DNA from 4 places in the Microbispora sp. NBRC 16548 genome. Region 3 is predicted to be linked to each of the others. Evidence: riboswitches for the same ligand, from Rfam matches in the RefSeq annotation. Region 3 holds a riboswitch; each other region holds the start of a gene.
The links. Region 3 has a riboswitch for cyclic di-AMP ahead of QSK36_RS33385 (coiled-coil domain-containing protein). Riboswitches for the same ligand answer to the same signal wherever they lie in the genome.
Positions count from the first base shown of each region.

Region 1: another riboswitch for cyclic di-AMP. It lies ahead of QSK36_RS14415 (C40 family peptidase); the one in region 3 lies ahead of QSK36_RS33385 (coiled-coil domain-containing protein).
Region 2: another riboswitch for cyclic di-AMP. It lies ahead of QSK36_RS08580 (CHAP domain-containing protein); the one in region 3 lies ahead of QSK36_RS33385 (coiled-coil domain-containing protein).
Region 4: another riboswitch for cyclic di-AMP. It lies ahead of QSK36_RS30100 (CHAP domain-containing protein); the one in region 3 lies ahead of QSK36_RS33385 (coiled-coil domain-containing protein).

Region 1 is NZ_BSSF01000005.1:24,748-32,135, forward strand. It holds gene QSK36_RS14390 (AMP-dependent synthetase/ligase) at 1-185, shown strand, start outside; gene QSK36_RS14400 (Nramp family divalent metal transporter) at 792-2,048, shown strand; gene QSK36_RS14405 (glycosyltransferase family 4 protein) at 2,061-3,170, opposite strand; gene QSK36_RS14410 (gluzincin family metallopeptidase) at 3,282-4,196, opposite strand; gene QSK36_RS14415 (C40 family peptidase) at 4,300-4,869, opposite strand; cyclic di-AMP (ydaO/yuaA leader) riboswitch at 4,944-5,098, opposite strand; gene QSK36_RS14420 (hypothetical protein) at 5,140-5,322, shown strand; gene QSK36_RS14425 (C40 family peptidase) at 5,413-6,375, opposite strand; gene QSK36_RS14430 (NYN domain-containing protein) at 6,525-7,388, opposite strand, start outside.
Region 2 is NZ_BSSF01000003.1:158,837-166,224, reverse strand. It holds gene QSK36_RS08600 (efflux RND transporter periplasmic adaptor subunit) at 1-746, opposite strand, end outside; gene QSK36_RS08595 (hypothetical protein) at 743-1,276, opposite strand; gene QSK36_RS08590 (response regulator transcription factor) at 1,433-2,086, shown strand; gene QSK36_RS08585 (sensor histidine kinase) at 2,083-3,252, shown strand; cyclic di-AMP (ydaO/yuaA leader) riboswitch at 3,460-3,593, shown strand; gene QSK36_RS08580 (CHAP domain-containing protein) at 3,608-4,294, shown strand; gene QSK36_RS08575 (ArsR/SmtB family transcription factor) at 4,409-4,756, shown strand; gene QSK36_RS08570 (pyridoxal phosphate-dependent decarboxylase family protein) at 4,966-6,333, opposite strand; gene QSK36_RS08565 (ATP-binding cassette domain-containing protein) at 6,437-7,388, opposite strand, start outside.
Region 3 is NZ_BSSF01000015.1:16,375-23,762, forward strand. It holds gene QSK36_RS33365 (ATP-binding SpoIIE family protein phosphatase) at 1-723, shown strand, start outside; gene QSK36_RS33370 (TIGR03086 family metal-binding protein) at 811-1,377, shown strand; gene QSK36_RS43765 (50S ribosomal protein bL37) at 1,442-1,759, opposite strand; gene QSK36_RS33375 (DeoR/GlpR family DNA-binding transcription regulator) at 1,659-2,462, shown strand; gene galT (galactose-1-phosphate uridylyltransferase) at 2,556-3,614, shown strand; cyclic di-AMP (ydaO/yuaA leader) riboswitch at 3,685-3,823, shown strand; gene QSK36_RS33385 (coiled-coil domain-containing protein) at 3,858-4,769, shown strand; gene QSK36_RS33390 (HAD domain-containing protein) at 4,853-5,350, shown strand; gene QSK36_RS33395 (hypothetical protein) at 5,594-5,926, shown strand; gene QSK36_RS33400 (hypothetical protein) at 5,993-6,148, opposite strand; gene QSK36_RS33405 (TetR/AcrR family transcriptional regulator C-terminal domain-containing protein) at 6,145-6,465, opposite strand; gene QSK36_RS33410 (FAD-dependent oxidoreductase) at 6,436-6,738, shown strand; gene QSK36_RS33415 (alpha/beta fold hydrolase) at 6,756-7,388, shown strand, end outside.
Region 4 is NZ_BSSF01000012.1:123,346-130,733, reverse strand. It holds gene QSK36_RS30115 (NYN domain-containing protein) at 1-466, opposite strand, end outside; gene QSK36_RS30110 (MXAN_6230/SCO0854 family RING domain-containing protein) at 796-3,387, shown strand; gene QSK36_RS30105 (GNAT family N-acetyltransferase) at 3,718-4,440, shown strand; cyclic di-AMP (ydaO/yuaA leader) riboswitch at 4,742-4,884, shown strand; gene QSK36_RS30100 (CHAP domain-containing protein) at 5,052-5,831, shown strand; gene QSK36_RS30095 (hypothetical protein) at 6,035-6,694, opposite strand; gene QSK36_RS30090 (M48 family metalloprotease) at 6,738-7,388, opposite strand, start outside.

The DNA.
Region 1 (7,388 bases), on a different contig from region 3:
AGGTGCAGCAGGCCGTGGACGACGCCAACCGGATGGTCTCCAAGGCCGAGCAGATCAAGAAGTTCAGCATCCTCGACATCGAGCTGAGCGAGGAGACCGGCCACGTCACGCCGAAGCAGTCGATCAAGCGGCACGTCGTGGCCCGCGACTTCGCCAAGCAGATCGACGAGCTGTACGGCGACTGACCGAGCAGGTGCGCCGAAACATGTCGGAAGTTTTTGACAAGTTTCGGCCGTTTCGGCGCACCGTCCCAGCGGAGCGGGACACGATCACGGAGACCCGCCGTACAGCCTCGACCTGGTCGAGCCCGGGGTGGTGCACGTGCCCGAGTGGCGTCCCGAGGAACCCGTCCGCCACCCCCTCGACCTCGGCGGCGTCTGCGTCACCGGCGGCATCGGCCGCAAACCCTGACCGACCGGCCTCCGCTCCTTTCCCGGCCCGCTCGCGCACGCCGATGTGTCGCATATGCGCGAACAGCTGGCTCTTCGCGCTAATCACGGCGGGGGGGCGGCACCTGTCCATCCATTGGATCCTTCGTTAGGTGTCGCTCCTGTGGTCCCGTTGCGCCACGTGTTGGGATTTATGCGTGACCCCCCGCCAGATGCACCAGCGGGGTCGCGCCCTTCGCCCGCGTAAGGCCTGCGGCTCCCTGTGGTTTCCTACGCGAGGAGTCCCATGTTCCGGCACAACCGCCGCCTGCAGTTCGAGGCCAAGCCAGAAAAGCCCGACCCGGTGCCGCGACACCCTGCTCCGCCGTGCCGCACGCGAGGTTTCCCGCCTGTGAGGCTTTCGTGCTCGACTCCCGCCGTCCCCTGAACGGGCCCGCGCCCGCCGTACCCGCCGAGGGGCGGGCGGCGCCGGGCCGCCTGGCGCGGCTGGCCGACCTGTGCGGTCCCGCCTTCGTCGTCTCCGTGGCGTACATCGATCCGGGCAACCTCGCGACCAACATGGCGGGCGGCGCCCAGTACGGGACGATGCTGCTGTGGGTGATCGCCCTCGCGAGCGTGCTGGCCATGTTCGTGCAGGCGCTTTCTGCCAAGCTCGGCATCGCCACCGGCCGCAACCTGCCCGAGCTGTGCCGCGACCACCTGCCGCGCCGGGTGAGCCTGCCGCTGTGGGTGCAGGCCGAGCTGGTCGCCGCCGCCACCGACCTGGCCGAGTTCGTCGGCGGGGCGATCGCCCTGAACCTGCTGTTCGGCGTGCCGCTGCTGCCGGCCGCCGCCGTCACGGCCGTCGTCTCCTCGCTTCTGCTCATGCTCGCGCCGCGCGGACGCCGCCGGTTCGAGGCGACCGTCGCCGCGATGCTCGGTGTGGTCCTGGCCGGCTTCGCCTACCAGGTGCTGCTGTCGGGGTCCCTCGCGGGTGTGGCGGGCGGCTTCGTGCCCCGCCTGGCCGGGACCGACAGCCTGCTGCCGGCCACCGGGATCATCGGGGCGACCGTCATGCCCCACGTCGTCTACCTGCACTCGGCCCTCACCCAGCGCCAGGGCGCGGACGGCGGTCGCCGGGAGGCCGTGCGCGCCAGCAGGATGGACATCGCCGTCGCCCTCGGCACCGCCGGGCTGGTGAACATGGCGATGCTGACCGTGGCCGCCGTCACGTTCGGCGGCGGCGATCCCGGCAGCCTGCAGGCCATCCACGCCGGTCTCGGGCAGGTCCTCGGCCCCGGGGCGGCCGTCGCGTTCGCGCTCGCCCTGCTCGCCTCAGGCCTGGCCTCCTCCAGCGTGGGGACCTACGCCGGGCAGGTGATCATGGCGGGGTTCCTGCGCCGCCGCGTGCCGCTCCTGGCGCGCCGGCTGGTCACGATCATCCCGGCCATGGCGGTCCTGGCCGCCGGGGTGGATCCCACGCGGGCGCTCGTGCTGAGCCAGGTCGCGCTGTCCTTCGGCATCCCGTTCGCCCTGGTCCCGCTCGTGGCGTTCACCGGCAGCAGGAAGCTGATGGGCGATCTCGTCAACCGCCGCCTCACCACCGTCGCCGGCGCCGTCGTCGCTGGTGTGATCTGCGCGGTGAACGGCCTCCTCCTCGTGGAGGTGTTCACCGGCTGAGGCGGCCTTCCGTCACAACAGCGCGGCGAACCGGGCCGCGACGAGGTCCCAGCGCCACTCCTCCTCGATCCAGGCCCGGCCCCGCTCGCCCATCTCACGGGCGCGGGCCGAGTCGCCCAGCAGGTCGCACAGCGCGCCGGCCACCGCCGTGTGCGACGTGCCGTCGACCACCAGGCCCGTCTCGCCGTGCCGTACGGCGTCGGGGGCGCCTCCGGAGGAGCCCGCGACCACCGGCAGCCCGGTGGCCGACGCCTCCAGGTAGACGATGCCGAGGCCCTCGACGTCGAGCCCCCCGAACCTGCTGCGGCACGGCATGGCGAACACGTCGCCCGCGTCGTAGTAGGCCGGGAGGGACGCCCAGGGGACGGACCCGGTGACGACCACCGAGCCGCGCAGGCCGGCCCGGGCGGCCGTCCGCTCCAGCGACCGCCGTAAGGGGCCGCCGCCGACAAGGAGCAGGACCGCGCCGGGAATCCGCCGCAGGACGAGCGGCCAGGCCCGCAGCAGCACGTCCTGGCCCTTGCGCGGCACCAGCCGGGAGACGCACACGACCACCGGCCGGTCGCCCAGGCCGAGGGACGCGCGGACCCGGTCGCCGCCGGCCCCCGGGTGGAAGGCGGCGGTGTCCACGCCGGGCGCGAGCCGTACGAGCCTGGAGGCGGGGACGACCCGGGCGATCCGGCGGCGGGTGTACTCGCCGAGGTAGGTCACGACGTCGGCCCCCGCGCCGATGCGGCGCAGCAGGGCGCGCGCGCCCGGCAGGCGGGCCCACGACGCCTCGTGCCCGTGGGTGAGCATGACGATCCGGCCCGCGCCCGCGGCGCGCAGGACGGGAGCGAGCAGCCCCAGCGGCGCCGCCGCCCCGAAGACGACGGTGGCGCCGTCCTCGACCAGCGCCGCCGCCCTCCTCGCCACCGAGCGCGTCGGCAGCATCAGCGAGGAGGGATGACGGACCACCTCGTACGGCTGGCGGGCGTCGAACTCCTCACACCCCTTCCAGCGCGGGGCGTACACGACCACGGAGCCGGGCGGCCTGCGCGAGGCGAGGCCGTGCACGAACGCCTGGATGCCGCCCGGTCTGGGCGGGAAGTCGTTCGTGACGATCAGCGTCCGCTTCGTCATCCTCACCCCCGCTGCCGGCGTGGTCGCGCGGTCCGCCCGCGCCGCCCGAGAACGCATTGTCGCAGCCGCGGTCGCACCCGCACCTCATGGAGATCCGGCGCCCTGCGGAGATCAGGACCGGGCGAGCTGCTCGCGCGCGTACGACCGCCATTCGCGGGTCAGGCCGTCGGCGGACAGCCCGAGAACCTCCCGCAGCGCGGCGCCGATCCCCTCGCGCAGCGCGGCGCGGTAGAGGGCGACCAGCCTCCGCTCGCCGAACCGGGCCGCGACGTAGCGGCAGGCGAGCCACGCCTCCTCGTACGCCTGCGCGGGCCTGGCGGCGAAGTCGGCGGGCCCGGGCAGGCCGTTCAGCGCCGGCCTCCCGGCGGCCACGTCGGCGGCCAGTTCGGCGGCGACCGTACGGACCGGCAGTCCGCTGTCCAGGTAGCCCACATAATCGGCGAAGCCTTCCATGAGCCACATCGGCACCGCGCGGGGACCGGCGGTCGCGACGTGCGTCAGCTCATGGGTCACGACGACCAGGCGGCCGGTCGCGGACAGGCGGGCGAACGCCGCCGGCTGCACGATCACGCGGCCGCCGGTGGCGACGGCCGCCAGGCCGTCCACCTTCGCCGGCTCGGCCAGCACGGCGGCCTGCTCCTCGGTGCGCGGCACGAGCACCACCGCGCCGCCGTACCCGCCCCAGATCCTCGTGACCGTGCGGCCCGCGCGATCGGCCAGCGCGGCGATCTCGGCGACCAGCGGCCGTGGCGACCCGACGACGACGGCGCGCTCGCCGCGGGCGACGGAGGCACCGGTCCACATGCCCGGGTGCTCCCGCACGGCGGCCCGGGCGTCCAGTCGCAGCGGAAGCAGCGGGTCGGGCGGGGCCGCGGCGGCGGGCCCGGCGAGCAGCGCGGCCAGGGCGGCGGCCACGGCCGCGATCCGGCGGGGACGGAACCCGTGAGGCGGAACCTCAGGCCGGCGCCGATCGGCCTCGGCGCGCGCGCCCGGCACGCCCCCGGGCACGGCGCTCGTGACAGTCACGCCGTGCATGGTAACCAGCACGTGCCACGGCCCCGTCCACCTCGGCGAGGTGGACGGGGCCGCGAGGACGGCGCCGGTCGAGGGGGCTGGTGACCGGTGCCCGTCAGACGCCGGGACGGACGGCACCCACGAAGGTGCTCCTCCGGTAGGCGTCCAGCTTGTCGATCCGGACCCGCGTGCCGGTGTGCGGAGCGTGGATCATCCTGCCGTGCCCGACGTACATGCCGACGTGGCCGCCGCCGCTGGTGAAGATCAGGTCACCGGGCTCGAAGTGTCCCCAGGACACCTTCTTCCTGACCGCGCCGCGGATGGACCACGTCGTGCGCGGCAGCCGTACGCCCGCCTTGCGCCAGGCGTACTGGACGAGGCCCGAGCAGTCGAACGCGCCCGGTCCCGTTGCTCCGTAGCGGTAGGGGTCGCCGATCTGCTTCTCCGCGGCCTTCACCGCGCGCTGGGCCTTGACCCGCTGGAGCGAGGCCCTGCTGATCTTCCGCTTGGCGGTGTGCTTCTTGGTCTGCTTCTTCGCGGCGGCCTTGCGGGCGGCGGTTTTCGCGCTCGTCGCGGTGCCCGTCTTCGTGGCCGTCTTCGTCGCTGTGGCCGTCTTGACGACCGTGACCGTCACCGTGTCGGCCGCCGCCGGATGTGCTCCGGCGACCCCTACGGACGCCGTCAAAGCGGCACCACCAAGGGCAATTCGGGCAAGACGGGACAGACTAGCGGGGGTGGTAGACAGGATCTCTCCTCGGGTCTTCCGCTCACGCCTACCGGGTTAGCTGACGGGTTCGGGCGGGGAAGTCGCCCTACGGCGCGCGATGCGCCGATTCACCCCGGACCTTCGCGTGAAGGTCGATGGTTCCCCGGCTCCGTGCCTCCTGACTGCACGGACTCGGCAGGCCACCGGCGCCGGGGGATCCCGCGAAGGGGAGGGTGATGGAGGACGCCGATGACGGTGGATGACTGCGCGCCCCGGCCGGCCGACCGGGTGCGCCGCGGCGAGGTGTGCTCGCCGCGGCCCAGAAGCTACCGAGGTCCCGCCGCGTTCGGCAAAGCCTTCCCGCCGGATAAAGATCGGATAACGAAGGCCGCCGAGAAGAAAGCGCAGCTTACCCGCACCGCAAACGGCTAAGTGTGACTCTGCTCACAATCTCGGCAACAACGACTAAATCGGGTCACAGAAGCCACAAAAGGCACAGAGATCACAAACATGGCCGGGCCCTCAGGGGCGCACAGCTCCGATCGCGTGATACTCGGCGAGTGTGACAATCTTCACAACATCGCCGGTCTGGGGGGCATGGACGACCTTCCCGTCGCCGGCGTAGATGCCGACGTGCCCGTACCCGGCGTGCCAGAGCAGGTCGCCCGGCTGGAGCTCGTCCAGCGAGACCCTGCGGCTCGCGCCCCAGGCCCACTGTTCGTAGCTGGTCCGGGGCAGCGTCACGCCCGCCGCCGCCCACGCGGCCTGCACGAGCCCCGAGCAGTCCCAGGAGGCCGGTCCGGTGCCCCCGTAACGGTAGGGCTTGCCGACCTGCTTGTAGGCGAACTGGAGGGCCGACAGCGCGTTGCCGGACGCCGGCCCGGCATAGACGACGCCTGCGCTGTTGGGGTTGCCGGGGTTGTACGTCCCGAGCGAGCGCAGCAGCTTCATCTGCTCACGGACGAGCTTGTCGACCTTGTCCTTCTCGTCGGCGAGCTCGCCCCTGACGTCGGTGGCCTCCTTGTACACCGCCTTGCTCTGGTCGCGGCGGTCCTTGAGGTCCTTGATGGCGCCCTCGTACTCCCTGAGCCGCCCGGCCCGCTCGGCCGACATGTGGTTGAGCGTGGCGAGGCCGCTGAGCATGGCATCGGGGTTGGAGCTGTAGAAGACGCCGCCCCACGACCCCATCTCGCCGACCTGGTAGCTGCTGACGGCCATCGAGACCAGCCCGGAGCGCAGCGCCTCGACCCGGACGTTCTGCTTCTTGTAGTCGTCGTTGATCGCGAGGTACTTCTGCTTCGCCTTCTTCCACTTCTCGTTGGCCGCGTTGTAGCGGTCCACGAGCGTGTCGGCCTGCTCGTTGAGCTTGCTCAGCTTCGCCTTGGCCTGCGCGACTGTGGGCTTCGGATCCGCCTGCGCGCCCGCCATCGGCGTCAGCAGGACCACGGCGGCCAGACCGGCGGCCACCGGCACACGCCCTCGCACTGAGCCCCCTTGAGGATCAACCTCTTAGATCAACGAAACCTGCGGCGCGACTCTATCTAGGCGATCTTGATGCTTCAACCTATTCGCAGGTATTCGCGGCAGTCATCACTCACCGTGACGACGCCGGTCCGGAGCGCGCGTACGGCGCTTCAGCTCCGGCCGAGACGGCGCAGCAACAGGAGCGAGGGCACCGGCCGGGCACCCATGCGGCGCACCGACTCGGCCACCTCCCGGTCGGAGGAGACCACGGCGATGGCCCGGCCCGGCGGCTCCGCCCGCACCAGCGTGCGGATGAGGTCGTCGGCGATCTCCCCGGGCGCGCTGAACATCACCCGCACCCCGCGCGGCGCGGACACCTGGACGGGCCCGTTCAGCTCGGCGCCGTCGAACACGCACGTCACCTCCGCCCGCGTCTGCACGGCGAGACCGCCGAGCCCGGTCAGCAACCGGGCCCGCTGGTCGGCGAGGGTCAGCGACGGGTAACCGGTCTTGGTCACGTTGTAGCCGTCGACGATCAGATGCAGATGAGGGATGGCGAGGAGCTGGTCGAGGAGCTGGGGATCGTCGTTGGCCAGCGCCCGCGCGGGCACGGCCGTCACGCCCGGCTCGCCCGGCAGCACCGCGTTCACGTAGTCGGCCGGCCTGCTGATCGTCGTGGGCAGGCCGAGCTCCTTGCGCAGCCCGGCGGCGGCGTCCTGGAGCGCGTCCAGCAGCACCCGCACCCGGGCGTCCTCGATGCTGCGGCCCTCACGGGCGGCCCTGCGGCTGGCCTCCAGCTGGCGCTCGGCGTCCGCCAGGCGCTCCCTGAGCCTGCGCAGCTCGGTCTCGGCCGCGCCGTTGGCGCTCGCGGCCCTGGCCCGCGCCTCGGCCGTCTCTGCCTCCAGCTCGGCCGCCCTGGCCTCGGCGGCCCTGACCCGCTCGCGGGCGTCGTGCAGCTTGCGCCGCAGGTCGGAGTTCTCCGCCCGGGCCGCCTTGAGCTGCTCGCGCACCCGGTCGATCTCCTCCTTGGCGGA
Region 2 (7,388 bases), on a different contig from region 3:
GCCACCGTGCCGACCGCGGTGATCTTCCCGGTGACCCGCTCGCCGCCGGGCAGTTCCACGGTGACCTTGGCGCCCTTCCTGGCCAGCGACTGGTCGTCGGTGGACAGGTCGACGTGCACCAGCCGCCGTACGCCCGACACGGTGAGGGCCGGACGTCCGGGCGTGGTCCTGTCGCCGACCTCGACCTTGGCGTCGGTCACCCGGGCGGCGGCGGGCAGGAAGACCACCTGGGAGGCGTCCACCTGCCCGGTCTCGGGCAGCCCGGCGTCGTCCTGCCACTCCTTGACGGCCACGTAGGTGGCGTAGCTGAAGTGGTCGTCCACGGTCAGGTCGTCGCCGTAGCCGAGGACCTTGAGGTTGCGTTCGAGCTGCTCGACGTCCGGGCCGTCGTCGACGCCCTGTCGCAGTGGGCGGTACAGCGGCAGCGATCCGTACATGAGGACCACCGGCCTGCGGTCGACCCTGAGCAGCGGGCGGCCGCGCCGGACGACCGCGCCCTCGGCGGGCGCCCAGGTCACGGTGCCGGAGGCGTCGGTGCTCACCTGCCGCTCGCCGGAGTAGGTCAGCGACCCCTCCACGGTCTTGGTGTCGACGAGGTCCTGACGGGTGATCGACGCGGTGGCGGGCACCGGGGGCGGGGACGGCTCGGCCGCGCCTGCGCCGTCGCCGCCCGCCATGGCGACGGCCGTTCCCGCGGCGGCCAGGGCGAGGACGCCGGCGCCCGCGATCACCAGGCCCTTCCTCACGGCTTCCTCCCCGGCGCGTACTCCTCGCAGTCCTTCTGCGCCTTTTCCATCGCCTTCTCCTGGCCCGGCTTGAGCTTGATCTGGATCCCCTGTCCGGGGGCCGGGTCGGCGATGTCGATGCCGTGCTCGCGCATGCACTGGGCGAACTTGACCATCCGGTCGCGCGCCTCGGGGTCGTCGCCGCCGAGCTTGTCGCCGACCGCGTCCTTCATGAAGTGCTGGCAGGCCTGCATGGCCTTCTGCATCGCGGCCTCGTCGCCCTTCTTGCCCATGATTCGGACGCGGCCGTCGGGACCGGGGTCGGGCACGTCCACGCCGTGCTCGCGCATGCACTGGGCGAACTTGAGCTGGGCCTCCTGGCGGTCCACCGTGGCCGACGCCGACGGCCTGGCCGTCGCGCCGTCCGCGGTGCCCGGCCTGGCGCCGCCCGCGCTGGCGATCCCGTCGTCCGCGGGAGCCGCGCCGCACCCGGCCAGTGCCAGTGCCAGCCCGAGTGCCGGGCCCAGGGCGCGCAGCGGTCGTAAGCGCATGAGTCGTTCCTCCTCTGTCGCTCCTTCTCATCCAGGGCGTTCACCCGGGACGGAGCCCAACTTCAGCGGAGGCGGTGCTAAACGCGGATAAGCGAGATCCGCTTATGCACGGCTAACACCGCGTACGCCACTCTCGGAGCCGAGCGGGAGGTTGGGATGCGGGTGCTCGTGGTCGAGGACGAGGAACAGCTGGCCGACGCCCTCGCCCGAGGGCTGCGGCTGCACGCGATCGCGGTGGACGTGGCCTACGACGGTCAGGAGGCGCTTGAGCTGGCCGCCTACGTCGACTACGACGTGGTCGTGCTCGACCGCGACCTGCCCGAGGTGCACGGCGACGAGGTGTGCCGGGAACTGGTCACGGCCAGCGGGACCGGCCGCATCCTCATGCTGACGGCGGCCGGGCGGGTGCGGGACCGGGTCGGGGGTCTGTCCCTGGGCGCCGACGACTACCTGGTCAAGCCGTTCGCGTTCGCCGAGCTGGTGGCCCGGATCCGGGCGCTGGCCCGGCGCTCGCCCCGGGTGGTGCCGCCCGTGCTGGAGCGAGCCGGGATCCGGCTCGACCCCGCCCGCCGTACGGTGGTGCGCGACGGGCGGGAGGTGGCGCTGGGCCGCAAGGAGTTCGACGTGCTGCGCGAGCTCATGTGTGCCGGCGGAGGGCTGGTGACCTCGGCCCGGCTGCGCGCGAACGTGTGGGACGAGCACGCCGACGCCGGCACGGGCGTGCTGCGCGTCACGATCACCTCGCTGCGCCGCAAGCTGGGCGAGCCCGCGGTGATCGAGAACGTGCCGGGCCGGGGGTACCGGCTGTGACCCGCGTCCTGTCCCCGTGGAGCAGGCTCGGCCTGCGCATGCGGCTCACCCTGCTGTACGGCGGGCTGTTCTTCCTGGCGGGGTCGGTGCTGCTGTGGTTCACCCACCTGCTGACCGCGCGGGCGCTCAACCAGCGGTTCGTGGTGGCGGTGGCGTCGAAGGTGACCGGTGCCCCCCAAACCGTGTTCGGGGACAGGCTGCCCGACAGCGACATGCTCGCGCAGCGGGTGCGCACCAACGTCGAGCAGGGGGCGGCCGACGTGCTCACCGACGTGCTCAGGTCGTCGGTGATCGTCATGGTCCTGGTGGGGGTCGTCGCGGTGGTGCTGGGCTACCTGGTGGCCGACCGCGCGCTGCGCCCGCTGGACCGGGTGACCGAGACCGCGCAGCGGCTGTCGGAGAGCACGCTGCACGAGCGGATCGGGCTGCGCGGGCCGCAGGACGAGGTCAAGCGGCTCGCCGACACCTTCGACGCGATGCTCGACCGGCTGCACGGGGTGTTCGACGCCCAGCGCCGGTTCATCGCCAACGCCTCCCACGAGCTGCGCACCCCGCTGGCGGTCAACCGTACGGTCCTGGAGGTGTCGCTGGAGGAGCCGGCGGCGTCGGAGGACCTCAAGGCGCTGGCCCGCACGCTGCTCGGCACCAATGCGAGGTACGAGCGGCTGATCGAGGGCCTTCTCATGCTGGCGCAGTCGGAGCAGGAGCTGGCGGCCCGCAAGCCGGTCGACCTGCGGCAGGTCGTCCGTACGGCGATGGAGCAGATCGACCTGCAGCCGCGCCGCAGGAAGGTGGTCGTCCACGAGGACCTGTGCCCGGCGGTCGCGCACGGCGACCCGCTGTTCCTCGAACGCTGCCTGGTCAACCTGCTGGAGAACGCGATCAAGTACAACGTGCGGGACGGGGAGGTCTGGGTCCGGTTGCGGGAGGAGGAGGCCGGGGTGAGCGTGACGGTGGAGAACACCGGGCCCCTGGTCCCGCCGTACGAGGTGGACGACCTGTTCGAGCCGTTCCGCCGGCTCGGCGGCGACCGCGTCCGCTCCGCCCGGGGGGCGGGGCTGGGCCTGTCCATCGTCCGGGCCATCGCCGTGGCGCACGGCGGCGAGGTGGAGGCGCTCGCCCGGCCGGAGGGCGGCCTGACGGTGACCGTACGCCTGCCCGGGTGAGCCCGGATTTTCCTGACGCCGGTGATCGCGGCGCGCCCGCTACCCGTCCGCGCCAGGTTCGCTGCCTACTGTCCAGTAAAATCTGAGTTGTTCTAACTTGACCGGTTTGACCTGGTCTATTACGTTTTAGGCAGCTCAGGGCGCACTTGCTCATCTCAATGGTCAAGAAGCCCTCCTCAGACCGACGCGGCCGGCCGATCCCGGCCTGCCGCCCGGCCGCCGAGTCCGCGTCCGCGCGGAGCCGGGGACCCACCTCTCCTGGGGTGAATCGGCATGCGTGCCGTAGGGCGACTTCCAGCCCGAACCCGTCAGCTAACCCGGTAGGCGGCATGGAAGTAAGGGAGTACGCCCCACCATGCACGTCCTCAACACCTGTCTTCGCGCTGCCCTCGCGGGCGGGGCACTGGCCTCGGCGGTGCTGATCGCGTCGCCGGCCGCGCACGCGGACAACCCGGCCACCGGCAAGGGCCCGGCGGCCGCGAAGTCCATGTCCGAGATCGCCTCCACGCTGCCCAAGGTCAGCGCGACCGACGTGCTGACCCTGGCCAGGAGCCAGGTCGGGATCAGCGAGAACGCCAACGGCGGCGGGACCAAGTTCCAGCAGTGGTACATGTCCACTCCCCGCGCCCGCGAGACGCTCGCCCGCGACGGCGGCACGCTCAAGGGCTACCTGAACGCGGCCTGGTGCGACATGTTCGTCTCGTGGGTGGGACAGCAGCTCGGCATCGGTCCGGTCATGGGCTCCGACGCCTACACCGTGGAGCACGCCCGCTGGTTCGCCGACCACGGCCGCTGGGGCCGCACGCCCAAGCCAGGCGCGGTGGTGTTCTTCAACTGGAACGGCAGCAAGGACATCGACGACGTCCAGCACGTCGGGTTCGTCGTCAAGGACAACGGCGACGGCACGATCCGGACAATCGAGGGCAACACCGGCGACGGCGGTGCCGTCGAGGCCCGCACCCGTCCCACCTGGCAGGTGGCCGGATATGGCTACCCGATGTATCCCGGGGACGCATCCGCCTCTGCCTCAGCCTCCTCCTGACGGACGACGGCCCCGAAGCGCGCCGGTGATCCCGGCGCGCTTCGCCGTCCCCGCCGAGAGCGTCCGGCTCCCGCCAAATTGACCTATATAAGCGTGAGCTGCGAGCCTGGCGGCATGCACGCGTTCGACGTCCTCGGCGATCCGGTGCGCCGCCGGATCCTGGAACTGCTCGCCGAGGGAGAGCGCTCCGCCGGGGAGATCGGCGCGATCGTGCAGGAGGAGTTCGGGATCTCCCAGCCCGGGGTGTCCCAGCACCTGCGCGTGCTGCGGGAAAGCGGCTTCGCGACGGTCCGGGCCGAGGGCACCCGGCGCCTGTACGCCGTCGACCCCGCGCCGCTGCGCGAGGTCGACACCTGGCTCGACCACTTCCGCCGCTTCTGGAACCAGCGCCTGGACGCCCTGGGCACCGAACTCGCCCGCGGCAGGCGGGAGCGCCGCCTGCGGGACGACGCCCGTCCGTGAATCGTGCGTGGCCCGTGACGGGCCTTGGGACGAAACGCGAGTCCTTCGCAAGCTCGTCGGCAACGACGGAACGTTGACCGCCACCCCGGCCCAGCCCGGGACGTTCATCCACTGGGGCGACTGGGACATCAGGATCGGAGACGACGTTCTAGCCGTGCCCGACACCTATCGCACCGTTAGTCAGCCGCGCCGAGAGTAGTCGGCATCTGTCAGGTGGCGAGGCGGGTGATCGCGGCGACCGACCGGTCCACGTCCGCCTCGGTCGTGGTGGCGTTCGACACCGAGATCCGCATCAGCCGCCGTCCCCGCCAGGTCGTGCCGCCCGCCCAGCAGGTGCCGTCCGCCTGCACCGCCGCGACCACCCTGTCGGTGCGCGCGTCGTCGCCGAAGCCCACCAGCACCTGGTTGAGGACCACCTCGTTGGCCACCTCGAACCCGGCGGAGGCCAGGCCCTCGGCGAACCGGCGGGCAAGGGCGCAGCAGCGGCCGACCAGTGCCGCGACCCCGTCCCGGCCCAGTTCCCGCAGTCCCGCCCACACGGCGAACCCGCGGGCCCGGCGCGAGGATTCGGCGGTGAGGTCCGCTCCCACCGGGACGCCGCCCGAACCGACCAGGTAAGGGGCGGCGTAGGACATCGCCGCCGTGTGCACGGCGGGCCGGGCGCAGAACGCGAAGCCCGAGTCGTACGGGAGGTTCAGCCATTTGTGGCCGTCGCAGGCCCACGAGTCCGCCAGTTCCAGCCCGTCGACCAGATGCCGGGTCGCAGGGCTCGCCGCGGCCCACAGCCCGAACGCCCCGTCGACGTGCACCCATCCACCATGCCGGCGAACCAGTTCACACGCCTCCCGCAGCCGGTCGCAGGCGCCGGTGTTCACGTTGCCGGCCTGGAGGCACACGATGGCGGGGCCCGGGGAGCCGGCTCGCAGCACATCCCGCAGCGCCTCGGGGTCGATGGCACCGTTCGGCCCGGCGGGCACCGGCTCCACCACGTCCGTCCCGAGCCCGAGCAGGCGCAGCGACCGGTCGATGGTCCCGTGCCGCTCCTCCCCCGCGATCACCCGGATCGGCGGCGCTCCGAGCAGCCCGCGCCGTTCCACGTCCCAGCCCGCGTCCGCCAGCACCTGATGCCGGGCGGCGGCGAGCCCGACGGTGTTGGCCGCTTGGCCGCCCGTGACGAAACCGACCGACGCCGACGGCGGGATCCCCAGCAGCTCCTTCAGCCAGGCGCCGGCGGCGGCCTCGGCCGCGATGGCCGCCGGCGACGTGACGGCGTTGGTCGCGATCTGGTCCCAACCGGCCGCGAGGATGTCGGCCGCGGTCGCGGCCGGCGTCGCGCCGCCGACCACGAACCCGAAGTATCGCGGGCCGGCGCTCGCGACCAGGCCGGGCTCGGCCGCGGCGAGCAGGTCCGTCAGGACCTGCTCCGGCGAGGAAGGGGCCGAGGGCAACGGGCCGGAGAACGCGTCGGTCAACGCCTTCTGATCGACCGGCACTCCGACCGGCCGCTCGGGCAACGAGCTCCGGTAAGCGGCCGCGTGGTCGGCGGCCGAGCGGAACAGACGGCTCAGTTCCTCCACCGACGCACCTTATCCCGTTATGCCCCAGCCCCCCTTATCCCCGGAGCCCGTCTGCCAGGACCTCTGCGGCCCGCGCCCCGGCGGCCGTCCTCGACGGCCTGGCTCAGGCGCCGACGTAGGCCGCGAGGTGCTGGCCGGTGAGGGTGGAGCGGGCGGCGACGAGGTCGGCTGGCGTGCCCTCGAAGACGATCCGGCCGCCGTCGTGACCGGCGCCGGGACCGAGGTCGACGATCCAGTCGGCGTGCGCCATGACCGCCTGGTGGTGCTCGATCACGATGACCGACTTGCCGGAGTCGACCAGCCGGTCGAGCAGCCCGAGCAGTTGCTCGACGTCGGCGAGGTGGAGGCCGGCGGTCGGCTCGTCGAGGACGTAGACACCGCCCTTGTCGGCCATGTGGGTGGCCAGCTTGAGCCGCTGCCGCTCGCCGCCGGACAGCGTGGTGAGCGGCTGGCCGAGGGTGAGGTAGCCGAGCCCGACGTCGGCGAGGCGGTCGAGGATGGCGCGCGCGGCGGGCGTGCGCGCATCACCGGAGCCGAAGAACTCCTGGGCCTCGGCCACCGGCATCGCGAGCACCTCGCTGATGTCCCGCCCGCCGAGCTTGTGCTCCAGCACCGCTGCCTGGAACCGCTTCCCCTCGCACTCCTCGCAGGTGGTGGAGACCCCCGCCATCATCGCCAGGTCGGTGTAGATGACGCCGGCGCCGTTGCAGGTGGGGCAGGCGCCCTCGGAGTTGGCGCTGAACAGTGCCGGCTTCACGCCGTTGGCCTTGGCGAACGCCTTACGGATCGGGTCGAGCAGTCCGGTGTACGTCGCCGGGTTGCTCCGCCGCGAGCCGCGGATCCCGCCCTGGTCGACCGACACCACATCCGCGCCGGCGGGGACCGACCCGTGGATGAGCGAGCTCTTGCCCGACCCGGCGACTCCGGTGACGACGACGAGCACCCCGAGCGGGATGTCGACGTCGACGTCGCGCAGGTTGTTGGCCGTCGCGCCGCGGATCTCCAGCGTGCCGGTGGGCTTGCGCACCGTCTCCTTGAGAGAGGCCCGGTCGTCG
Region 3 (7,388 bases):
CGCAACTGCGCGCTCGCCCGTGCCGGACACGTGCCGCCGATCCTGCTGCACCCCGACCGGTCGACCGAGATCATCGAGCTGCCCTCGGGCCTGCCCCTCGGCATCGGCAGCGACCCGCTGGAGTCGCGCGAGCTGGTCCTGCCGGCCGGAAGCGTGCTCGCCCTCTACACCGACGGCCTCGTGGAGAGCCGGGAGCGGGACCTGGACGCCGGGATCATGGGGCTGCGCCGCCTGCTCGCCGGTCCGATCGAGGACCTGGAGGACATGTGCGACGTGATCATCAGCAGCCAGCGGGCCGGCCACGAGCGTGACGACATCGCCCTGATGGTGGCCCGGGTGCGCGATCTCGACCCGGACGAGGTGGCGACCTGCCCGTTGCCGTCCGACCCGAGGTTCGTCTCGCACGCCCGCCGCTTCGTCCGCAGCACCCTGCAGAGGTGGGGGCTGAGCGGCCTGGTGGACAGCACCCAGCTCATTGTGAGCGAACTGGTCACCAACGCGCTCAAACACGGCTGGCCGCCGATCGAGCTGCGCATGTTGCGCGGCCGCACGCTGGTGGTCGAGGTCGTCGACGGCTCCCCCGCCGCTCCCGCCCCGCGCACGGCCACCCCCGACGAGGACACCGGCCGCGGTCTCCAGCTGATCAAGCGGTTCGCCTACCGCTGGGGCACCCGGCCCACCCCGTACGGAAAGATCGTCTGGGTCGAGCAGCATCTCCCTTGACCCGGACGTTCCCTCCCCTGTGAGCGTGTATGACTGATCGTCGAGAAGAGTTACGGTCGAATGGGGAGTTCGTGGCGAGGAGGGGACATGATCGACATCCGTGACGCGTACCGCAGGGCGCTGGACGGTTTCGGGGACCGCCTCCATCTCGTCCGCCGCGGACAGTGGGAGCTGCCGACTCCTTGTGTCGACTGGGACGTCCGGGGGCTCGTCAACCACGTCGTGGCCGAGAACCTGTGGGCCCCCGAGCTGCTGTCCGGCCGTACGGTCGCCGAGGTGGGGGACGCCTTCGAGGGCGACGTGCTCGGCGAGGACCCGCTCAAGGCGTTCGAGGCCTCCGCGCAGGGCGCCGTCCAGGCGGTGTACGCCGAGGGCGCCCTGACCAGCGTGACCCACCTGTCCTTCGGCGACGTGCCGGGCGAGGAGTACATCACCGAGCTGTTCGCGGACGCGCTGATCCACACCTGGGACCTGGCACGTGCCATCGGCGGGCCGGAACGGCTCGACCCCGAACTCGTCGCCTCCTGCTCGGAATGGTTCGAGAAGGCGCGGGAGGACTACCGCGAGGCGGGGGTGATCGGGGATGAGCGAGGCGTTCCGGCCGGCGCCGACCAGCAGACTCATCTGCTCGCCGCCTGGGGCAGGAACCCGTAGGTCCTATCGCAGCGCCTACCGCACAGGTCCTGTCGCAGGGCTACCGCACGGCCCTATCGCAGGGCTACCGCCCTGTGGGCCGCCTGCCGTGGTTGGCCTTCTTCTTCTTGCGTGCCTTGGACTTGCGTGCGCGCCTGCCCATCACGACCGCCTTCCGTCGAGTACGGCTTTCGCTCACTGTCCTCCCCCGGACCGCCGGCGGCAAGTACCCGGACCCCAACTCAACATGTCTCCACGTGCGTGGGGCATAATTTGTTTGAATCTGTTGACAGGAGTGGTGGATGCTGGCCCAGCAACGGCAGCAGGCGATCCTGGAGAGGGTACGCAGAACCGGCGGGGTGCGCGTCGCGCAGCTCGTGCGCGACCTCGGGGTCTCGGACATGACGATCCGCCGCGACCTGGAGGTCCTCGCGGAACGCGGCCTGATCGTCAAGGTGCACGGCGGGGCGACCGCCACCGGCACCGGCTCGACGGAGGAGCCGGGCTTCGCGGCCAAGTCGGTGCGACAGCAGGCCGAGAAGGAGGCCATCGCCCGCCGAGCCGCCATGCTCGTACGGCCGGGCAGCTCCGTCGCCCTTTCGGCCGGGACCACGACCTGGACACTGGCCCACCACCTGGTGGACGTGCCCGAGCTGACCGTGATCACCAACTCCGTCCAGGTGGCCGACGTCTTCCATCGGGCGGGACGGCCCGACCAGACCGTGGTGCTGGTGGGAGGCGTGCGCACGCCCTCCGACGCGCTGGTCGGCCCGGTGGCCGTGGCGGCCGTCCGCTCCCTGAACGTCGACACGCTCATGCTCGGCGTGCACGGCATGAGCGTCCGGGCCGGTTACACCACGCCGAACCTGCTGGAGGCGGAGACCGACCGCGCCCTCGTCGCGGCCGCCCAGCAGCTCGTGGTCCTGGCCGACCACACCAAGTGGGGGACGATCGGCATCAGCACGATCGCCGCCCTCGGCGAGGCCGGCGTGGTCGTGAGCGACGTCGGCCTGCCGGAGGAGGCGCGCGCCGCGCTTTCGGAGCACGCAGGCGAGCTCCTCCTCGCCGATCCGTCCGGGGAGACCGAGCTGGAGACCGCACTGTGACGCCGGACCTCTGCAGGAAGCCCGCTGTGCCCCCGGACATCTGGAAGCCCGCTGTGACCCGGGAAACCGCACCGTGAAGCTGGAGACCGCTCTGTGAAGCGCACCATCACCCATCTCGCCGACGGCCGTGAGCTGATCTATTTCGACCGGCGCGACGACGCCGATCACAGCGCCATCGACACCAGGGACCTGCCGCCACGTCCGCTCGCCTCCGAGTTGCGCTACGACCCCCTGATGGACGAGTGGGTGGCCGTGGCCCGGCACCGCCAGACGCGCACCCACCTGCCGTCCGCCGATGAGTGCCCGCTCTGCCCGGGCCATCCCGGCTCGGAGATCCCCTCGCCGTACGAGGTGGCGGTGTTCGAGAACCGCTTCCCGTCGTTCAGCTTCAACACCGGTGCGTACGAGCAGGTGGGCGGGCTGAGCGAGGTGCGGCCGGGGATCGGGCGCTGTGAGGTCGTCTGCTTCACCTCCGACCACGACGCGTCGTTCAGTTCACTGGGCGACGAGCATGCCGAGCTGGTCGTCGAGGCGTGGGCCGACCGTACGGCCGAGCTGTCCTCGCTGCCCGGCGTGGAGCAGGTCTTCTGCTTCGAGAACCGCGGCGCCGAGATCGGCATCACGCTGCCGCACCCCCACGGCCAGATCTACGCCTATCCGTACGTCACGCCGCGTACGCGGCAGATGCTGGACGCCGCCGCCCGCCATCAGGGCGGCAACCTGTTCGCGGACGTCCTGGCCGCAGAGCGGAAGGGCCCCCGGGTGGTGGCCGCCAACGAGCACTGGACGGCCTTCGTCCCGGCCGCCGCGCGCTACCCGTTCGAGGTGCACGTCTACCCGCACCGTCAGGTGCCCGACATCCCCGCGCTGTCGCCCGAGGAACGGGCCGCCTTCGCGCCGCTCTACATCGAGGTGCTGCGCCGCCTGGACGGGCTGTTCGGTGTCGTCATGCCGTACGTCGCTGCCTGGCACCAGGCCCCGGTCGCCTACCGGCGCGACCTCGCCTACCTCCACCTGCAGCTCTTCACGATCCGGCGCGCGCCGAACAAGCTGAAGTACCTCGCCGGATCGGAGTCGGCCATGGGCGCGTTCGTCAACGACGTGCTGCCTGAGGAGGCGGCCCGGATGCTTCGCGAAGCGATAACGGCTTGATCTCCGGTTGGTTGCGACTTTGGTGGCAGCCACGGTTTCTTTACCACTAGTATCCCTGACACCGGCCGTCACAACCGGTACGCCTAATCCCGGGCGCCCCGCCCGGGAGCCGGGGACCCAATCACGCACCTGGGGTCAAGGCAGTGGCCTGCCCGGGCTTCTCCAGCCCGAACCCGTCAGCTAACCCGGTCGGCAGATGGAGAGGAGTGGGCTCTGCCCCGCGCGTTCCCCCTGGCTGTCGGCGTGCTCGCCTCGGCCGTCCTCGTGTTCGGCACGGCCGCGCCTGGTGCCGCCGATCCCAAACCGACGGAGAAGCAGCTCAAGAAGGAGCTGTCGGACCTGCGGAAGAAGGTCGACCGGTTGATCGGCGACTACAACGCCAAACGCGTCGCCCTCGCCAAGGCCCGCGTGGAGGAGAAGGCGGCCCGAGGCCGGCTGGCCAAGGCGGAGGCCGACTACGAGGCCGCCAGCGACGCCGTACGGCAGCTGGCCGGGCTGCGCTACCAGACCGAGAGCGCGATGGCGCTGCCCGACATGAACACCGCCGCGCTGAACTACCAGCTCAAGGAGGAGCAGGCCGCCAGGCTCGCACACTTCGACCAGGTCCGCGCCGAACGGCAGCGGGCCGCGGACGCCGCCAAGACTCTGACCGGGCAGCTGAAGACGCAGGCCGCCGAGGTCGCCGGACAGCGCGAGGACGCCGAGGATCTCATCGACGAGATCAAGGACAAGCTCGACGCGCTGATCCCGATCGCGCCGGGAAAGCGCGGGGGCGGGTCGTGGGCGCCGGAGCTGCCCAGCGGCTCCGACAACATCACGCCCCGGATGCGGCTCACCCGCAGCGAGGTCGAAAAGAACTTCGACCTGCGGTTTCCGGTCGGCTGCTACCGCGCGGAGAACAGCGGCGAGCACCCCCTCGGGCGCGCCTGCGACTTCATGATGAGCTCGGGCGGCGCCATGCCCTCGCCCGAGATGAAGGCGCTCGGCGACAGCCTGGCCGCCTGGGCCATCAAGAACGGGCCGAAGCTGGGCGTGATGTACGTGATCTGGCAGCAGCGCATCTACAACCTCGGCCATCCGGGCTGGCGGACCATGTCCGACCGCGGCGGAATCACCGCCAACCACTACGACCACGTGCACATCTCGATGTACTAGGCCCGCAAGCCGCCTGCCTGCATGTTCGGTCTCGACATTTTCGAACGCGGCGTACTCACCGAACGTGACGAGGTCAGGGCAGCATGACCGGTCATACTGAACGCCCGCTGCTCTTCCTCGACGTCGACGGACCGCTTCTCCCCTTCGGCGAGGACCCGCAACGCGCACCGCGGGGCACTACACCGGACTCGCGCTTGGCGCGGCTCACCTCCGAGATGGGGAGTCGGCTGGCAGCGCTGCCCTGCGAACTCGTCTGGGCGACGACCTGGGAAGAGGAGGCGAATGCCGAGATAGCACCCCGGATCGGGCTGCCGCGACTGCCTGTCGTGAGCTGGCCGGAGCCAGCCGACCAGCACAAACGTGAGGACCAATGGTTCGGGCTCTGCTGGAAGACCCGGACCCTGGTGAACTGGGCGGGCGGACGCCCGTTCGCCTGGGTCGACGATGAGATCACCGACGCCGATAGGGAGTGGGTCTCCGTACACCACAGCGGTCGGGCTCTCCTTCACCACGTGGAGTCATACAGGGGACTCGCCGACGAAGACTTCGCCGTCCTCGATCAATGGCTTCGAGCCTTTTGAATCACCCGCGGTCCACAGAATTCGACAATCGGAGTAGGTGGCCCTGGTCGAGATCTGGTCTAAAAACCGAACCTTGGGCTTTACAGCAGCGAAATACAGCAACGTCGGCTTACGCTGCCAGGCGCCACTGCGCCGTAACTGCCTCTACAGCAGGGCGGGGAGTTCCCTACCGTCGTGACTGGCTCCCATTTGCGAGCAGGCGCTCATTACGAGCGAGATGCCCGTTTGTGTAGCGTGCAATCCATGACTGCCGGACAACATCCCCGCCTGGCGGATGTGTTTCCCGACCTCACCGCTGAGATCATCTCTCTACTGCGGGAGGACGAGAACGACCCTCTTGCCGACACGGTTGAGGACCTGCTGTTCTACGGCGCGTGCACCTGTAGGTCCACGTGCACCAACCTCTTGACGGCCCCGCGAGGTTCCTCAGGTTGCTGGGTGGTGCAGTTGGAACGCAACGGTGAAGACGTCATCTGGCTGAGCTTGGACCCCACCGCGACGACGATCACGGACATCGAGGTTTGTGACGGACGTGACCTCGGTCCGGCAAGCCGCCGGCGGAGCGTCTCTCCGTGACGAACTGGGTGACGACGCTCGCGGACGATGGTGGGCACGTGGACGACGCTGGACGGCCCGGAAAGGTCAGGCACCCACGATGCCGCCGATACTGCCGGTGATGACCGTCGGCTCGTAGCCCGACGGCGGCGGGCTGGTCGGCCACGCCAGGAACATCCGCGCCCGCGAGGAGTGGTCCGTAGACGGCGGGTGGCGGGGCGGCCCGGCCGAAGCCGACGTCAAGACGGCAGAGTTCCTCTGACACCGGCGATGATCAATTCGAGGCCGTCGGGGAAGGCGCGGTCCCGGCGCTCTCTGGGCCAGCCGTCGACTCCGGTCTTGCGGGCCTGTTCTTCGATCGTGTAGCCGTTGACGTAGGCCAGGACCGTGTCCACGGCGATGGTGGCCGTGTCGGCGGGGACACCCGCGGCGATCAGGGCGGCGATGAGACGCCTGAAGGTGGCGACGGCCTCGTCGCCCGGGTGGTGGAAGCCGGATACGACCTGCGGGACCTGGTACGCAGCGCCGACATGAGTGGTGTGGGCCGCTCCAAGGTCCACGACCGCCCGATGCCGCCGTGGCAGGTGGGCCGCGTCACGCTGCTGGGCGACGCGGCCCACCTGACGCCGGCCAGCGGCGGGAACGGCGCCGGCACCGCGACGCTGGACGCCGTACGGCTGAGCGTGCGGCTGGCCGGGGTCGATCAGGGCCGGCGGGACCCGATCTCGGCTCTGGACGAATACCAGCACGACCTGCTGGAACGCGGGAACACGGCGGTGGAGGCCGGCAAGCGGGCGATGCGCCTGTTCGTCCCGGTTGTAGGCGCGCGATGAAGGATTCGCCGCGCACCGTGCGCGAACAGGTTCGTTCGGCCGACGGGACCGTGATCGGCTACCGCCGCAGTGGCCACGGCCCCGGGCTGATCCTCGTACACGGCGCGATGCTGGCGTCGCAGCACTTCACGAAGCTCGCCGCCGCCTTATCGACCTCGTTCACCGTCTATGTGCCCGACCGGCGCGGACGTGGGCTGAGCGGCCCTCACGGCGCCGACTTCAGCGTCACACGGGAGGTCGAAGACCTCCAGGCGCTCGTCACGGCGACCGGCGCGTCGCAGATCTTCGGCCTGAGCGCGGGCGCGCTCGTCACCCTGCATACGGCCCTGGTCACGCCCGCCCTTGACCGGATCGCCCTGTATGAGCCTCCGTTGTCTATCGGCGGCTCGGTGCCGACGGACTGGGTGGCGCGCTTCGACCGCGAGATCGCTGCGGGAGGATCCGCGTCCGCTCTGGTCACGGGGATGAAAGGCTTGGACGCCGAGCCGTCGTTGTTCACCAGGACCCCCCGCTTCGCCCTCGTGCCGCTCCTGGCGATCGGCGCGCGCCTGCAGGGCGACGGATCCCCCGATGAGGTGCCGGTCGAGGCGCTCATCCCGACACTGCGATTCGACGTACAGGTGATCAGGGAGACGGCCGACACGGTCATG
Region 4 (7,388 bases), on a different contig from region 3:
GTGGGGGTTGCAGCGACGCTTCGATCGCAGGACAGAAATCAGTGTCAGTCGACATGAGGAGTGACATGTCGCCATAACCGGACGCCGCGTCGACGGTCATAGCCACCGCCAGCGCCACATCCGTCAACTTCTCCTCGTACGTATGGAATGTCTGGGCAGGATCACAGGCGCACGTCCATCGGGAACCGCAGTCTCTGCACCGCGCGGTTTTCTTCTTGAAGTGGCCGCGAATGATCTCCACCTCCGGTCGGTAGGCGGCAAGGGCGGCAAGGTAGGTCTCCTGCCTCAGCGCCGCGTCAGGTTCGCCCTTGACGATCGCGGTGAAGTACCTGACCTTGATCACTACATCGTGCCTGCGGAGCTGCCGTACCAACTCGACGACATCGAGCCACAAGTACGCGCGACCGTACTTGCTCTTCAACCCGTGGTACAGGTTGAAGCCGTCGACGTACGCGACCACGTCCACCCGCAAGCTCCTCCCGGCATTGGCCAACCTGGCCGATCGTAGCTAGCATGGAGCCACACGAAGTTGGTTACGGCCAACTGGGCGGCCCCGCAAGGGGCCGCATTTTTTGTTTCCGCCCCATAGGCGGTCACGTGCGTCGCGGTCGCCGGCCCTGGCGTACGGGGAAAAGGGGACGACACAAGATCGGGCGGCGGGCTAGGGTGGCGGGCCAAGGGGCGGCTCCTGGACGTGCTTCCTTCTCGATCTTTAATCGCTTTAGTGCGTCCGTTCTCCGCCCCGTCTCACTTTCCCGGTGCCCGTCCGATCGCTCGTACACAGGGAGGATGCCCGTGGACCGGCTGGCGGAGCTGCTGCTGCGGCAGCGGCTGGTCGCCCCCGACCTTCTCGTCCCCGCCGTCGAGCGGGAAGCCGTCGTCCCGGGCCCCGAGGGCGCCGGCCGTTCGTCGCGCTCGTCCCGCCGGGAACGGCCCCTCGCCACCGTCGCCGACGGGGTGGTCGCGCTGGAGGCCGACCTGCTCCAGCTCGGGCACGTGCTGAGCGCGCCGCTGCGTGCCCGGATGGCCGAGTTGGACGCCGGGGGTCTCGGGCAGGCGGGCCGCGCGCTCGTCTCCGCCCTGTCGGCCCAGCTGGGCGGGCGCGTCGTGCACACGCCGCTGTTCCGCCGCTTCCCGGAGTCGGTCCCCGCCGACACGGTGGAGCTGTTCGTCCGCAGGGTGTTCTCCGTGCTGCTCCAGCGGCCGGAGCAGCCGTGCGTGCTGTGCGGGGAGGTCGCCGCCGTCCATCCGGTGTCGCCGTGCGCGCACCTCGTCTGCCGCGCGTGCTGGGACGGCGCGGACTACAGCGCCTGCCCGATCTGCCATCGCCGGATCGACCCCGGTGATCCCTTCCTGCGCCCGGCCGACGACGTCTACGCCCCGGCCGTCAGGTGGAGCGGCCGGGTGCCGGAGACGCTGACCCTGCTCGGGCTGTGCGACGACCCCGCCGCCCGGGCCCGCGACCTGCTGGGTCCGCTGCTGTCCCGGCAGGCGGCGCCGCGCGCGGAGGACAGGGCGGTCGTCGCCGAGATCGTCGATCGCTTCTGGCCCGAGTCGGCCGGCTGGCTTCCCGAGCGGATCCCGGCCCGCGAGACCCGTGCCGTCGTCCTGGCCGCCGCCGTACGGCACGGCGACCTGGCCCTGCTCACGCGGCACGCCGACACGGCGACCGACGTGCTGCGGCTGCTCCACGCCCTCATGGGCGGCGACCCCGGGTTGCGCGCCCGCCTCCCGCGCCGCACGAGCCTGTCCCGGCCGGTGCGCCGCGCGCTCCTCGCCGCGCTGGACCGGCAGGCGCTGCCGTACCTGATCGAGGACCTGCACCGCTACCCCGGCCAGTGGCGGCACATGGCGGAGGTGCTGCACCCGCACGAGTTCCACCGGCGTCACCCGGACGCGGCCCTGGCGTTCGCCGTGCTGCGCGGCACCCCGCTGCGGAAGGGCACGCCTATGGCGGACGTCCTGCTGGAGCGCGCGGCGGCCCACGGGGACCTGCTGTCGTTCGACGGTGTACGGCTGCGCGCCCGAACGTTCGCGGGGCGGTTCGAGGCCGCGCTGCGGACCGATCCCCGCGAGGCCCTCGCCCTGCTGGCGCGCCGGCCGGGGGAGCTGCTGCGGCGCACCGCCGATCTCGCCCGCCGCCTGCCCGCCGCCGACCTCGCCGAGGCCCTGCGCGCCGCCGCGCCGCACGTCTCCCCGGCCGTGCTGATCGCCACCCTGGGCCGGTTGCGCACGCCACCGGGCGGGACCCGCATGTTCCTGCCGCGCGGGGGAGCGGCGCGGATCTGGGCCGAGCCCGACGCCCGCGAGGAGCTCGCCCCCGAGGCCGTGGCCGCCCTGTCCGCTGTGCTGACCGGCGAGATGCTGCGCCGGGCCGCCGCGCTGCCGCCCGTCGAGACCGCGCTGCTGGACGAGGAGCTGGCCGACCTGCTCGCGCCGGAGGCCGAGCGGTCCGCCTCCGCCTCGCTGGTACGGCTGCCGCGCGGCAGCGTCCGGCCGCTGCCGGACGGTGCGCGGATCCGGCTGTTCCTGCACTGGGCGGAGCCCGCGGATCGCGTGGTCGACCTGGACCTGTCGGTGGCGGTGTTCGACGCGCGGTGGGAGTTCGTCGGGCTGTGCGACTACACGAACCTGCGGCTCGGCGCGAGCGCCGCCGTCCACTCCGGGGATCTGACCTCCGCGCCCGAGCCGCTGGGCGCGTCGGAGTTCGTGGACCTCGACGTGGCCGCGCTGCGCGCGACCGGCGGCCGGTACGCGGTGCCCGTCGTGTTCAGTTACAACGACGTGCCGTTCGACGAACTGGCCCGCGGTTTCGCCGGATTCATGGACGATCCGGATGGCTTGTTCGACCCGCTCGCCGTACGGCAGCGCTTCGACCTGACCGGCCCGGCCAAGATCCTCGTCCCGCTCGTCGCCGACCTCTGGTCGCGCACGATGCGCTGGGTGGACCTCAACGTGTCCGCGTTCGGCGGGTTCCACAACGTGTACGAACACGAGGAGCAACTCGCCCGTCTGGGCGCGGCCGCCGAGGACGCCTACGGCCTCGGCGAGCGCGTCACCCTGTGGGAGGTCGCCTGCTGGCACGCCGCCGCCCGCGCCCGCGAGGTCGTCGTACGGCACCGCGACGGCGCCGTGAGCCGGCACGCGCGTCGTCCCGGAGAGGACGCCGCCGCCTTCGCGTCCCGCCTCGGCGTACGGCAGGCGGCCGATCCCGCGGCGGAGGCCGGCGCGGCCGAAGCGGGTCTCGCCGTGGTGCTGGAGGACGACGTGCGGGTGAGCGAGGGGGCACAGGTCTACGCCCTGCACCCTGCCCGTCTCGACCCCGCCGTGATCCGCCCTCTCGACGCCTCCGACCTCGTCGGCATGCTCGCCCCCGCGACGCGCTGACCGGCCGGAAATAACGGTTTGCGCGCTCACTGACCGCATGGGAAAGTGAGCGTGCTTCACACAAGTAACAGCGAAGGAATGAAGCCTATGTTCTCGGCGTCCCACAGCGGCCGCCGTCGGCACTGACCGGTACGCCTCCCGCGTCATCGGCTCACTGCCTTCACCGTCTCACGGCGGCCCCACGTGACGGTGCCCTGCGCACCTTCTCCATCCCGTCCGGGATGGCTTCAAATGCGAGTTCACCCTCCGCTCCGCGTGGCGGGCGAACCGTTCCACCTTGTCATTCGTGAGGTCGATATCACCGTGGGCATCGATGTCCAGAGTTTCGCCGTGGCCAACCTTCGCCGTCGTCCCGAAGTCGTCGAGATCGGGGGCTTCGTCCTCGGCGTGGAGCCCGGCACCACCAGCCCGTACGTCAACTACGCGACACCCCTGCCCGGCGCCCGGCCGGGCGGGCGGGACGTCGCGGCGCTGATCGGGGCGTTCCGCGAGCGCGGGCTCAAGCCCCGTCTCGAGTTCGCCCCGGACGCCGCGCCCGCCGTGGAGCCCGCACTTCGCGAGGCGGGGTTCACCGTCGAGGCGGTGCACGACTACCTCGTCTGCATCCCGGCCACGCTGACGAGGCCGCGAACCGCTCTCCCGGTGGAGACGCCGTCGACGGACGAGGACTACACGGCGATCGACGCCGCCCTGTCGGAGGCGTTCAGCGGGGAGTTCGCCTCGTCGCCGGAGGGCGCGGCCCGGCTGCGCCGTACGGAGGAGAGCGGCGGCGCGGTCCGGTTCGTCCGGGCGCCCGGCGGCGGCTGCGCGGGAGCGGCCATGTGCTCCGCTCCGGCCGTGGAGACGTCGGAACTCGCCGGCGTCGGCACCCGCCCCGGCTTCCGTGGGCGGGGCATCGCCGCCGCGGTCACCGCCACGCTCGCCGAGGCGATGCTCGCCAGGGGAGCACGGTCGGTGTGGCTGGAGTACGGCGGCGAGGGATCCCGCCGGGTCTACGAACGCGTGGGCTTCCGGCCGGCCGGCACCCGCCTGTACATGTCGCTCGAAGTCTGACGCGCGCCGCTTGATCGCGCCCGGCGGGGGAGCGCCGCCCGCCGGGCGCGACGGCGTGTCCGGGGGACGGCCGCATGGCCGTGTCGTCTTCGACCCGCCCGCCCGCCGGACGGGCGCTCATGCCCGTACGGCGCTGTGTGGCGCATCTCACCGCGGGCGGCCCGCGACCGTGAGGACCTGCGGAAGCACGGAACGGCGGCGGCCAGAATGATGCCCTTTGCCGGGTTTTTGGTCGTGTCTTACTTGTTATCTATTAAGCTTCCCGTGTGTCTCGCCGGTGAGCGGTCCTCAACCCGAGGACGACCGGCGACCGCCGAATCCCGGAAGTCATCGATCCCGGGAACCGGGGACCCACGTCTCTTGGGGTGAATCCGGACCATCCGGTAGGGCTACTCCTGGCCCGAACCCGTCAGCTAACCCGGTAGGCGGCCAAGGAGAGGAGAGCGCGTGGAGTGTCGGCTCCACCTGCCCACCCGGTCCGCGTCGTGTCGCCGGACCACATGCCCGCCCTGGAACGTCTCCAGGCTTCCGGGGTGATGGCGCGCCCGTGACGGGCTGCCACATTTCCCGTTTCTGATTCCGCCCCGCCGCGGCCGTGTCCTCGGACGGTCATGCCGTCATGCCGCCACGCCCCGCGGGCCGGTTCGTCATGTCTCGAAGCGCGCCATGAGGAGCCTCCGATTTCCACCGATCCGATAGCTCGACAGCTGCTCGACGCCGTCCGCCCCGAACTGGGCTACCGCGAACGAGCAGGGAAACACACGAAGTTCGGCGAGTGGTACGCCGACAACATCGCCAAGGACTCCGACTTCAAGACCGCCCCCTGGTGCGACATGTTCGTCTCCTGGGCGGCGGACCGGGCCGGGGTGCAGGGCCACGTCGGCGAGTTCGCGCTGACCACGCGGCACGCCAAGTGGTTCAAGAAGCACCACGCCTGGAGCGACAAGCCCGAGCCGGGCGCCGTGGTCTTCTTCGACTGGTCGGGGTCCAAGAAGATCGGCGACATCGACCACGTCGGCATCGTCGAGAAGGTCGCCGGCGGGAAGGTCCACACGATCGAGGGCAACGTCGACGGCGTGTGGCTGAAGCGCAAGGTGCGCGACAAAAGCAAGATCGTGGGGTACGGCCTGCCGCGCAAGGTCAAGGTGGCGCCGAAGGCGCCGGTGACGATCCAGCCCGTGGCGGCCGTCAACGCGAGCGTCCAGCGCGCCGCGGCGCCCACCACCAGGAACATGGCGGCCACGCAGGGGAAGTCCCTCGACGTCGTGTGGTCGCCCGGCGACGCCGTCCTGCCGGCCGGTCTGCTGTTCGCGGTGGTCTCCACCGCCGTGACCGGCCTCCGGTTCAAGGCCGCGGCGGCGACGTCCGGCGGACGGCACCGCAAGCGATGACCTCCCACGACGACCCCCACGATCACGTCCCGCCGCCTTCCGGAGCGGCGGATCACCGTGGCATGTCGTCGACTCGGGCCGTGCTAACCCAGCAGGCCCTTCATCTCCCTGATCTCGGCCGAGTCCCTTCATCGCCGACACCTCCGTACGCCCGGGCGTGGTGGGGCCCTGGCTTGTCGTACCCCGTCCCGCGGAACGTTCCGTCAGCTGAACGTGATCCGGAACCGGTAGTTGTCGCCGTAGGTCGAGCCGCGGATGGTGAACGCTGCGCTCCCCGAGCTCACTCGGCCCGAGACCGTCGCCCCGGCGTCGACGGCGTAGAGGAAGGGAGACGTGCCGAGATTACGGCAAGGGACGATGGTCTTCTCTCCGTAGAAGTGGTTGAACGTGGCCCCCTCGGCGCGATGGCTGTCGACCAGCTTGCCGGACCAGGAGGTGCCCGATCGGCCGGTGACCCAGTAGCCGAGCAAGAGGTTCGGGTCGCGTACGTTGCCGCCGAGATCGCGGGCCGACGCGGTGACGACGTGGGCGGAGCCGAATTGGAAAGATCCGACGGCTCCGATGTCCCCCACGTAGAACTCCCAGTAGAAGGGGTTGCGCTCGACCCGGCCCGCGGCGGACTTGCGTGGGCCGGTGATGAATTTCGCGGCCATCCTGTATCGGCTGGTGCCGATGAACCGGTGCTCGCCCGAGAGGGGACCTCCGCAGTAGTCGTATGAGTCGACCACCACGGTGGCGGTGCCGCGATAGATCTGTAGCGCGGACTGCGCGCCGGTCGCCGGGCCGGCCGGAATCACCGCCCCGAGCACCGCGGTCACCGACACGGCCGCCGCTGATCCGCGTTTCCGTGCTTTTCTGCTCATGAGGAATTCCCTCCTTGTCGTACCGTCGATCAAGGGCCGTGTTTCAGATGAAACTCGTCATATAGAGCGCCAGAGGAAGGATGGCGGCCAGTGCATAGGGAGCGAACTGAGAATTGCGATCGTCGGCGTGTCGTGTCCGTACGATCCACGGCCAGACGACCAGCAGCACCGCGCTACCACCCAGGAGGAGCCGGTCGAAGGCGAGCCCTTTGACGATGCTCTGGAACACGTGGGCGATCGCGGCGCCGATGTCCTCACCGGTGAGCATGAACGCGGGCAGAGCGAGGGCCGACACCAGCACGAGCCGGACGACGAAGGTCGCGGGCCACGCCACGGCCAGCCCCGTGAGGCCGCAGAAGCGCCCCCCGGCGACCTTCCGGCGCAACGCGGCCGGCGGGTGGGTGAGCACTCTGCCGACACGTCTCAGCCGGCCGCCGGGAAGGGTCCGTTCGACGGCCAGTGCCCGGATGAGCGCGTCGGCGCCACACTGCCGGACCGCCAGCCGATCCGCGCTGAGTTCCGCCAGCCACAGCGCCACGACCGGCAGGAGCAGCATCCTCGGGACGACGGCGGCGTGGACGAGGAGCTGCCCGGTCAGCAGGCGCCCGGCCGCGCCTCCGAGCGTGACGTACAGGGTGATCGGCAGCAGCCCGACCACTACGAAGATCGGGCCCCAGACGCGCACCAGCCAGGT